Regions from separate parts of the Pelosinus fermentans DSM 17108 genome, predicted to be linked through region 2. Evidence: a T-box and tRNA genes for the amino acid it is inferred to sense, from the RefSeq annotation. Region 2 holds a T-box; the other holds one or more tRNA genes.

Region 1 (4,468 bases), 620 kb from region 2:
GTGAAGCAACCTTCAGTCGCATTAGAACAAGCTGAAAGTCATATTGTTCGATTAATGTGTGGAGATAGCTCTCTTATACCATATATTAGGGAGAAACTGTCTATTGAAGAAATACAAGGAGAAAATAGACGCGAAATAATTAATTTAATATTTAAAGAGTATAATATGGGAAAAGATATTACAGATACTGCTTGGACAATGATGCTAAGTGAAGCAGCAAATGCAGAATTATCTCATATTATGCTAATTGATATACAATATAATGATACTGATAATATCAAAATGGTTGATGATTGTATAAAAAATATGCGCCTAACAAATTTAAAGTTTTTATATGAACAGCACCGATTAAGGGCTGATGAATTAGAACGTCTGGGGGATAGTGGTTTTCTGCAGGCATTAGCAGAAAGTCAGCGAATAAACGATGAAATTAATAAATTGCGCAACTTATAATTCCAAAAAGAAACTACGCCTTGATTGGAGTGGCCAATGGAGGAGGGGAGTAAAATGACAGAGAAAAAGATGATATCAAATGAATTTGTAACTAAATTGGTGAACAAAGGGAAAAAACAGGGTGGCGTGTTAACTTATAGTGAAATCATGGATACTCTCCAAAGTGAAGATTTATCTCCTGATGAAATTGAAGAGATATATGAAGTCTTTTCTAGTAAGGGGATTGAGATAGTTGATGAGCTTCCTGATGATACTGAAAGACATGATGAGCCTGATGTAGCAGAAGTAGAAGAAGTAACTCCAGAAGAAGTAGATATTGATTTAACAATTCCAGAAGGTATTAGTATTGATGATCCGGTTCGCATGTATCTTAAAGAGATTGGTCGAGTACCTTTACTGACAGCTGATGAAGAAATTAAATTAGCGCAGCGTATGGAAGAAGGCGACGAGGAAGCAAAAAGGAGATTAGCAGAGGCTAACCTGCGCTTGGTTGTAAGTATTGCAAAACGCTACGTTGGGCGTGGAATGCTATTCTTGGACTTAATTCAAGAAGGTAATTTGGGCTTAATAAAAGCCGTTGAGAAATTCGATTATAATAAAGGCTATAAATTTAGTACCTATGCTACTTGGTGGATTCGCCAAGCAATCACAAGGGCAATTGCTGACCAAGCTCGAACGATTCGTATTCCAGTGCACATGGTGGAGACGATTAATAAATTGATTCGCGTATCTAGGCAATTATTACAAGAACTAGGACGTGAGCCTCAGCCAGAAGAAATTGCAAAAGAGATGGATATCAGTGTTGAGCGTGTAAGAGAAATTATGAAAATTGCTCAAGAGCCAGTATCTTTAGAAACACCGATTGGCGAGGAAGAAGATTCTCATTTAGGCGACTTTATTGAAGATCAGGATGCGCCAGCTCCTGCCGAGGCTGCTTCCTTTATGCTCTTAAAGGAACAATTAGAAGAAGTGTTAGAAACTCTTACTCCGCGAGAGGAAAAAGTTCTTAGATTACGGTTTGGTCTTGATGATGGGCGAGCGCGCACACTAGAAGAAGTAGGGCAGCATTTTGGTGTTACCCGTGAACGTATTCGCCAGATTGAGGCAAAAGCTCTTAGAAAGTTACGTCACCCTAGCCGTAGTAAGAAATTAAAAGATTTCTTAGAATAATAATAAGTTTAATTTCATTTCATAAAAAAAGTTGTTGACGTAACATTGGTATTGTATTATAATAGTTAATGTTGACGACATTCCTCGATAGCTCAGTTGGTAGAGCAATCGGCTGTTAACCGATCGGTCGTAGGTTCGAGTCCTACTCGAGGAGCCATCTTATACAGATTACAAACAGGCTTTCTATGGAAAACCTGTTTTAATATCTCTAGGGCCTATAGCTCAGCGGTAGAGCAGCCGGCTCATAACCGGCTGGTCCCTGGTTCGATCCCAGGTGGGCCCACCATTTTATAGTAAACAATTTTGGCCCGTTGGTCAAGCGGTCAAGACACCGCCCTTTCACGGCGATAACGGGGGTTCGATTCCCCCACGGGTCACCATAACGGGCGATTAGCTCAGCTGGGAGAGCGCCTGCCTTACAAGCAGGATGTCGGCAGTTCGATCCTGTCATCGCCCACCATTTAAGAATAAAATGCAAAGCATAATGCTTTGCATTTTTTTACTATAGAGAAGATGATGTTGAATTATTATTGATTTGATTGTTAAATTAAAATTCTAGTATAATAAGAAAAATGAGGTGATTGCAATTTGAGGCTTGTGGGAAGATTGGCCGCATTGGCGGCATGTGTGCCTCGAGGGGCTCGTTTAGCTGATATTGGTACGGATCATGCATATTTGCCTATTGAATTAGTCGAAAAAGAAGTTATTATTTCGGCCGTAGCAGGTGATGTTCATAGCGGTCCCTATAAGGCGGCTAAAGAGCATGTGGAAGGTTTATCACTGGAAGGGAAAATATCTGTACGTTTAGGCAACGGATTAGCAGTTCTTTCGCCATTGGAAGTAGATACGGTTGTTATTGCTGGTATGGGTGGACAAACAATTATAGAGATATTAACGAACCATTGTGAAATCGTTAGCTCTCTCAAACGTCTAATATTACAGCCTATGGTGGGAGCGGCAGCTGTGCGGCGTTGGTTATGTGAAAACCATTGGTATGTGCTAGAGGAACGGTTAGTCCAAGAAGAGGGAAGACTCTATGAAATCATTGTGGCAGAGCGAGGAGATTCTCCTCGTTATGAGCCTGTCATGTACGAAATTGGGCAAAAGCTATGGGATGAAAAGTCCCCGCTATTACTATTGCATATTGATCAATTGATTTCTCAGACTAAGCGTGTAGTAAGAGAAATGGAATGTAGTAGTAATGCCCAAAAAAGCCTTAAATACCAGGAATATGTCACGCGATTAAAACAATTGGAGGATAAGCGGCGATGTCTGTAAAGTGTAAGGTAATTATAGAGGCAATGGATAAACTGGCGCCTAGGAGCTTGGCAGAGGATTGGGATAATGTGGGGCTGCTAGTTGGCAGTTCAGCCCAAACAATTCATAAGATACTAATTACTTTAGATGTAACAAAAGCAGTAGTGGAACAAGCTGTAAAAGACGATATCGATTTAATCATTGCTCATCATCCTGTTATATTTAAGAGCATCTCTGCCATAAGGACAGATTTACCCCAGGGGCAAATTTTATCTGCTTTAATAAAAGCAGATATTGGAGTATATGCTGCTCATACGAATCTTGATATCGCCTCAGGAGGTGTTAATGATGTATTAGCAAATGCTTTTCAGTTGTGTGATGTGCGGCCCCTTGCGGATAATTTTAGTGAAAAATTTTGTAAATTAGTAGTATTTGTTCCAGAAACTCATCGAGAAATTGTTGGAGATGCGATAATGACGGCTGGAGCAGGACATATTGGTAATTATAGTCATTGTAGTTTTGCTGTTAATGGCATCGGCACATTTTTGCCTTTAGATGGTTCTAAACCATTTATCGGACATGCTGGCAAGCTAGAGCATGTACAGGAAAGTCGCTTGGAAACGATTATGCCAGAGAAAATTTACAAGTCAGTTGTTAAAGCAATGCTAAAAGTGCATCCTTATGAAGAGGTTGCTTATGATGTATATCAGTTGATGAATTCTGGAGAAAAATTAGGACTTGGGCGTGTTGGAAAGCTTGTGAATCCTATCGTGCTTGCAGAGTTTGTTGATCAGGTAAAATATGTGCTGGGAGTATCTGCTGTAAGTGTAGTGGGAGATCAAAATAAGTTGATAAAAAAAGTAGCGGTATGTGGCGGCGCAGGCGCTAGCTTATTGCATAAGGCTGCATTTGCTGGAGCAAATGTCTTAGTGACAGGAGACGTAAAATATCACGAGGGACAAGATGCTGCTGCCCTTGGAATTGCAATTATTGATGCTGGTCATTTTGCCACAGAGCAACCTATACTGTCTTATGTAGCAGAATATCTTAGCAAATGTGCTGATGATGCAAAATGGTCTGTGGATATTAAGGTTGACGACATCAATCAAGACATCTTTCAGATCTATTAAAGATGGTATAAATATATCATAGATTATTTGACTAAATTAATAATATGTGATATAATAAATTTCTTGTTAATTGAATGACAAAAATATAGTGTTGTGAGTAGGAAAGATGATCGCGGATGCCCATAAAGCATACGAGGAAAGTCCGAGCTCCATAGGGCAGGGTGCTGGATAACGTCCAGCGAGGGTGACCTTAGGGAAAGTGCCATAGAAATGTAAACCGCCAGCTATGCTGGTAAGGATGGAACGGTGCGGTAAGAGCGCACCAGCAGTCAGGTGACTGGCTGGCTAGGTAAACCCCACCTGGAGCAAGACCAAATAGGGAAGGGATGAAGCTGCCCGCTGAACCTTCCGGGTTGCGTCGCTAGAGCTGTCAGGTAACTGCCAGACTAGATAGATGATCATCACCGTGTAAGCGGTACAGAACTCGGCTTATTGATTACTCACAACTTTATGGAAAC
Region 2 (4,468 bases):
ATCATCACAAGTCCTATGTAGATGGTCTTAATAGGGCTGAATTAGCTTTAGTAGATGCAAGAAAAAAAGAAAATTTTACATTTATAAAATATTGGGAAAATGAGCTGGCATTTAACGGTTCTGGACATATCTTGCATAGTGTTTACTGGACGATTATGGCACCGCCAGGGTTTGAAAGTGAGCCAGGACGATGTACGGTCAAAGAAATTGTTAAATACTTTGGCAGCTTTGATGCTTTTCTCGATCAGTTTGTCAATGCAGCTATTAAAGTAGAAGCATCCGGTTGGGGAATACTCGTGTGGAATCCGGCATGGAGCCACTTGGAGATGCTTACTGCAGAAAAGCATCAGAATCTTACTCAATGGGGATCAATTCCTATTTTGGTAATTGATGTGTGGGAGCATGCGTATTATCTTGATTATCAATATAACCGCGAGGAATACGTGAAAGAATGGTTGAAATTAATTAATTGGTATGAGGTTGAGAATCGTCTTAGATTGGCAATGGAAGGGGAACTCCCTTTAGTGATAGGAGATTGTGATTCGGAGTAATATGCATAAGACGATATTGAAAAGGCTGTCTTAATCAGGCAGCCTTTTCAATATCTAGGGGAAAAAGATGTTGCTCTTATGAGAGTTCTCCTCTGAGGCGAGCTAACTCAGCTTGATCTTCGCAATAATACCACCTGATGGAGTTTCCGACAACACATTGCATAGCGTCCATCTTTCCGGCTAAAGCAAGTTCTCTCATCTTTTTTATGTTAAAGCCATTAGCAGAGAAGTAATTGGTAGGAATAAAGCCTCGGTTCACTAGTTTTTTACGATACTGTTCGAAATCTCTAGAGTCCATTTTTATTTTCCATATTGCCATATACATTACTCCAATCTTTTTCTAATTTTACATTTTTAACCTATTTATTGCAATAATTATATCATAATGTGCTTTTTCCTCAATTGCCTCTATCGAAAGATAGAGAAATGTAAAAAATAAGTAATTTTTATGTCGAAAAATAAACAAATCCCCTCATTTTCTTGATAAATTTAACAAGGAAAGGGGGGATAAAGATGAGAATTGGTGAAATAGTTGAAAAAATTGAACGAACACGCCGGCAATTAAATGAGATGGGAGGAAAACAATGCCTGGTAGACGCAGAAGTCATTCGAATAAGCCAGCAATTAGATGATTTGATTATTATCTACCAGAGACTATTAAGCCAAAGAGAAAAGTAAAATCAAAAAAAATAAGTGGAGAAAGCCTTTTTAGGCTTTCTCCACTTATTTTTTTTTGATCACATAGAGTATTCTGTCATGGTAACGTTCTGTTGATGAACTCTATGTCAGGATAAAGAGTAGGAACGGTTTGTTTTGTTTTTGTATCGCTGGATTCAACAGAAGGCTCGCTGCTTTGTTCTTTTTCCTGCTCAGTTGTTGAGGGGTTTTTAGGTTCTTCCATCATGCTGTACCTCCTTAAGTGTCATTTGGATTATTTTTAGTAACCTATTTATAATTGTTCATTTATAGCGTTTCATTATATTCCGTATTATAACCATTTTTTTTAGAAATACAAAAGAATAGTGAAACGGTTCTGGAAATGGTGCCGTGGATACTACGGTGTGATAAGTGCTATAATAGGGACTAAGAATATGATTAGTGTAAAAGCTAGTGCAGAGGAGTTCAAATATAGTTCTGCTGAATTAGGCGGTGTACGGTTGATTATATGACTATTGACATTATAAAAATCAGGACGTATACTCTTAGTAAGATTTTAATAGATACTTAAAAAGCTATGATCAGGAAGAGTATTCATGATGTTGAATGTACAGAGAGTAGGGAGTGCTGAGAACCTGCCAGGATAATCAGAAGAAAATCACCTGAGAGCTGATGACTGAACCTTCTTAGTAAGTCAATTCGTAATCCTGCGTTAAAGGATAGGGTATGGCAGTACCTGAATGGATTGTTAAAAGGTGGTATAACGAAGATGAAACTTCGTCCTGAACAGGGCGGAGTTTTTTTATAGTATATTGACAAAAGGAGTTTTTACTATGTATAAAAAGGTTGATCCTAAAAATGATTTTGTAGCAATGGAAAAATCCATTCTTACTCTTTGGAATGAAAAAGATGTTATCCGAAAAAATTTCCAAATGAATGAGGGCAATGAATATTTCACCTTTTATGATGGACCGCCAACGGCTAATGGTGCTCCTCACATTGGTCATGTCGTAACCCGGGTCATTAAGGATTTGATTCCTCGTTACAAGGTCATGAAAGGGTATAAGGTTCTACGTAAGGCAGGGTGGGATACCCATGGTCTTCCCGTGGAATTGGAGGTTGAGAAAACCTTGGGTATATCCGGCAAGCCAGAAATTGAAAAATATGGTGTGGAAAACTTTATAAAGAAGTGTAAGGATAGCGTATTCACGTATGCCAGTCAGTGGAAGGATATGTCTGAGCGGGTAGCATACTGGATTGATATGGATAATCCTTACGTTACGTATCAAAATGAGTATATTGAATCGGTATGGTGGTCTTTGAAACAGCTTTGGGATAAAGAATTGTTATACAAAGGACATAAGATTGTCCCTTATTGTCCAAGATGCGGCACTTCTTTGTCTTCTCATGAAGTTGCCCAAGGCTACAAAGATGTGAAAGACAGTTCTGCTTATGTTAAATTCAGACTGAAGAACGGAAATGCTTCTATTCTGGTGTGGACGACAACTCCTTGGACATTGCCAAGTAACGTAGCTCTTGCTGTTAACCGGAAATATGACTATGTAGAAATTATCAATCAAGAAGAGCATTTGATTCTTGCCAAGGATTTGCTTAGCAGGATTGAAGGTGAGTATGAGATCGTTAGGGAGTTTAAAGGTGAAGAGCTTCTTGATCAGAAATACGAGCCTATGTTCTCGTTTGTTACTCCAGAGAAAAAAGCTTATTATGTTATTCATGGAGATTTTGTAACACTCAGCGATGGTACAGGGGTGGTTCATATTGCACCTGCTTACGGTGAAGATGATAACCGGGCAGGGCAGAAATATGATCTTCCCTTGGTTAATTTGGTGGATGTTCAGGGAAATTTTGTAGAAGAAGTTACTCCATGGCAGGGAATGTTTGTTAAAAAAGCCGATGAAAAAATTATTGAGACCATGAAGGAGAGAGGTATTCTCTACAAAGCAGAAAAGTATCTTCATTCCTACCCATTTTGCTGGCGCTGTGATACACCGCTGTTATATTATCCACGGGATTCATGGTTTGTAAGGATGTCTTCTCAAAGAGATAAACTTCTAGAGAATAATGATACGATTCATTGGTATCCTGACAATGTGAAAAAAGGCCGCTTTGGTAATTTTCTGGAGAATGTTATCGATTGGGGGCTAAGCCGGGAACGCTACTGGGGTACTCCTTTACCCATCTGGGAATGCGATTGCGGGCATCGGGATTGTATTGGCAGTATTGCCGAATTAAAGGAAAAAGCAATCCAGGTATCTGACGATATTGAGCTTCACAAGCCCTATATCGATCATGTGCTGCTGCAATGCAGCGTTTGTGGTAAAGAAATGAAAAGAGTGAGTGAGGTAATTGATTGCTGGTATGATTCCGGTTCTATGCCTTTTGCGCAGCATCATTATCCTTTTGAAAATAAAGAATTGTTTGAGCAAAACTTCCCTGCACAATTTATATCAGAGGCTGTGGACCAGACGAGAGGTTGGTTTTATACCCTGATTGCCATATCTACGGCCATATTTGATAAGAGTTCCTTTGAAAATTGTATTGTTCTTGGGCATGTACTGGATAAGAACGGCATTAAGATGTCAAAGCATAAAGGGAATGTTCTAAGTCCGTTTACAGTCTTAGAAAATCAAGGTGCTGATGCATTGCGATGGTATTTTTATACTGCCAGTGCTCCTTGGCTTCCTTCACGGTTTTATGAAGATGCAGTAATTGAAGTGCAGCGCAAATTTTTGAATACTTTGTGGAATGTATATTCTTTCTACGTGCTATATGCACAGATTGACCAGTTTGACCCTGCCAAGTACCAAGAAAAAACAAGCAGTCATGTCATGGATAAGTGGATTATATCCAAGTTAAATACCATGATCCATAAAGTGGACGAAAATTTGGAAGCCTATGATATAACGAAAGCCGCAGAGCTTATCCAAGAGTTTACCGATGAACTGTCAAACTGGTATGTAAGAAGAAATCGAGCTCGTTACTGGGCGATGGATATGATTGATGATAAGATCCATGCCTATCTAACGCTACACACCGTGCTCAAAAATCTGGTAATTGTTGCAGCACCTTTTGTCCCTTTTATAACAGAAGAAATTTATCAAAACCTTGTAGTACAGCTTGATGAAAAGGCGCCAGAGAGTGTTCATTTGTGCAGGTGGCCTGAATACGATGAAAAGCTTGTTGATAAGCAGCTGGAAAAAGAGATGGAATTGACTTACAAGATTTGCGGTCTTGGGCGG

What was found. A T-box is a leader RNA that pairs with one kind of tRNA and senses whether it is charged. The one in region 2 lies ahead of ileS (isoleucine--tRNA ligase), so its partner is inferred to be a tRNA-Ile.
Region 1: it encodes a tRNA-Ile, which carries the amino acid that the T-box ahead of ileS (isoleucine--tRNA ligase) is inferred to sense. The anticodon was not compared.

The regions. Positions count from the first base shown of each region.
Region 1 covers NZ_AKVN02000001.1:2,204,050-2,208,517, forward strand. Annotated here, with positions in the region: gene dnaG (DNA primase) at 1-453, shown strand, start outside; gene rpoD (RNA polymerase sigma factor RpoD) at 508-1,623, shown strand; tRNA gene FR7_RS09915 (tRNA-Asn) at 1,705-1,780, shown strand; tRNA gene FR7_RS09920 (tRNA-Ile) at 1,835-1,909, shown strand; tRNA gene FR7_RS09925 (tRNA-Glu) at 1,929-2,003, shown strand; tRNA gene FR7_RS09930 (tRNA-Val) at 2,008-2,083, shown strand; gene FR7_RS09935 (tRNA (adenine(22)-N(1))-methyltransferase) at 2,221-2,901, shown strand; gene FR7_RS09940 (Nif3-like dinuclear metal center hexameric protein) at 2,892-4,010, shown strand; RNA gene rnpB (RNase P RNA component class A) at 4,105-4,457, shown strand.
Region 2 covers NZ_AKVN02000001.1:2,827,549-2,832,016, reverse strand. Annotated here, with positions in the region: gene FR7_RS13095 (superoxide dismutase) at 1-551, shown strand, start outside; gene FR7_RS13090 (hypothetical protein) at 628-870, opposite strand; gene FR7_RS13085 (aspartyl-phosphate phosphatase Spo0E family protein) at 1,065-1,229, shown strand; gene FR7_RS23880 (hypothetical protein) at 1,306-1,455, opposite strand; T-box leader at 1,777-1,996, shown strand; gene ileS (isoleucine--tRNA ligase) at 2,042-4,468, shown strand, end outside.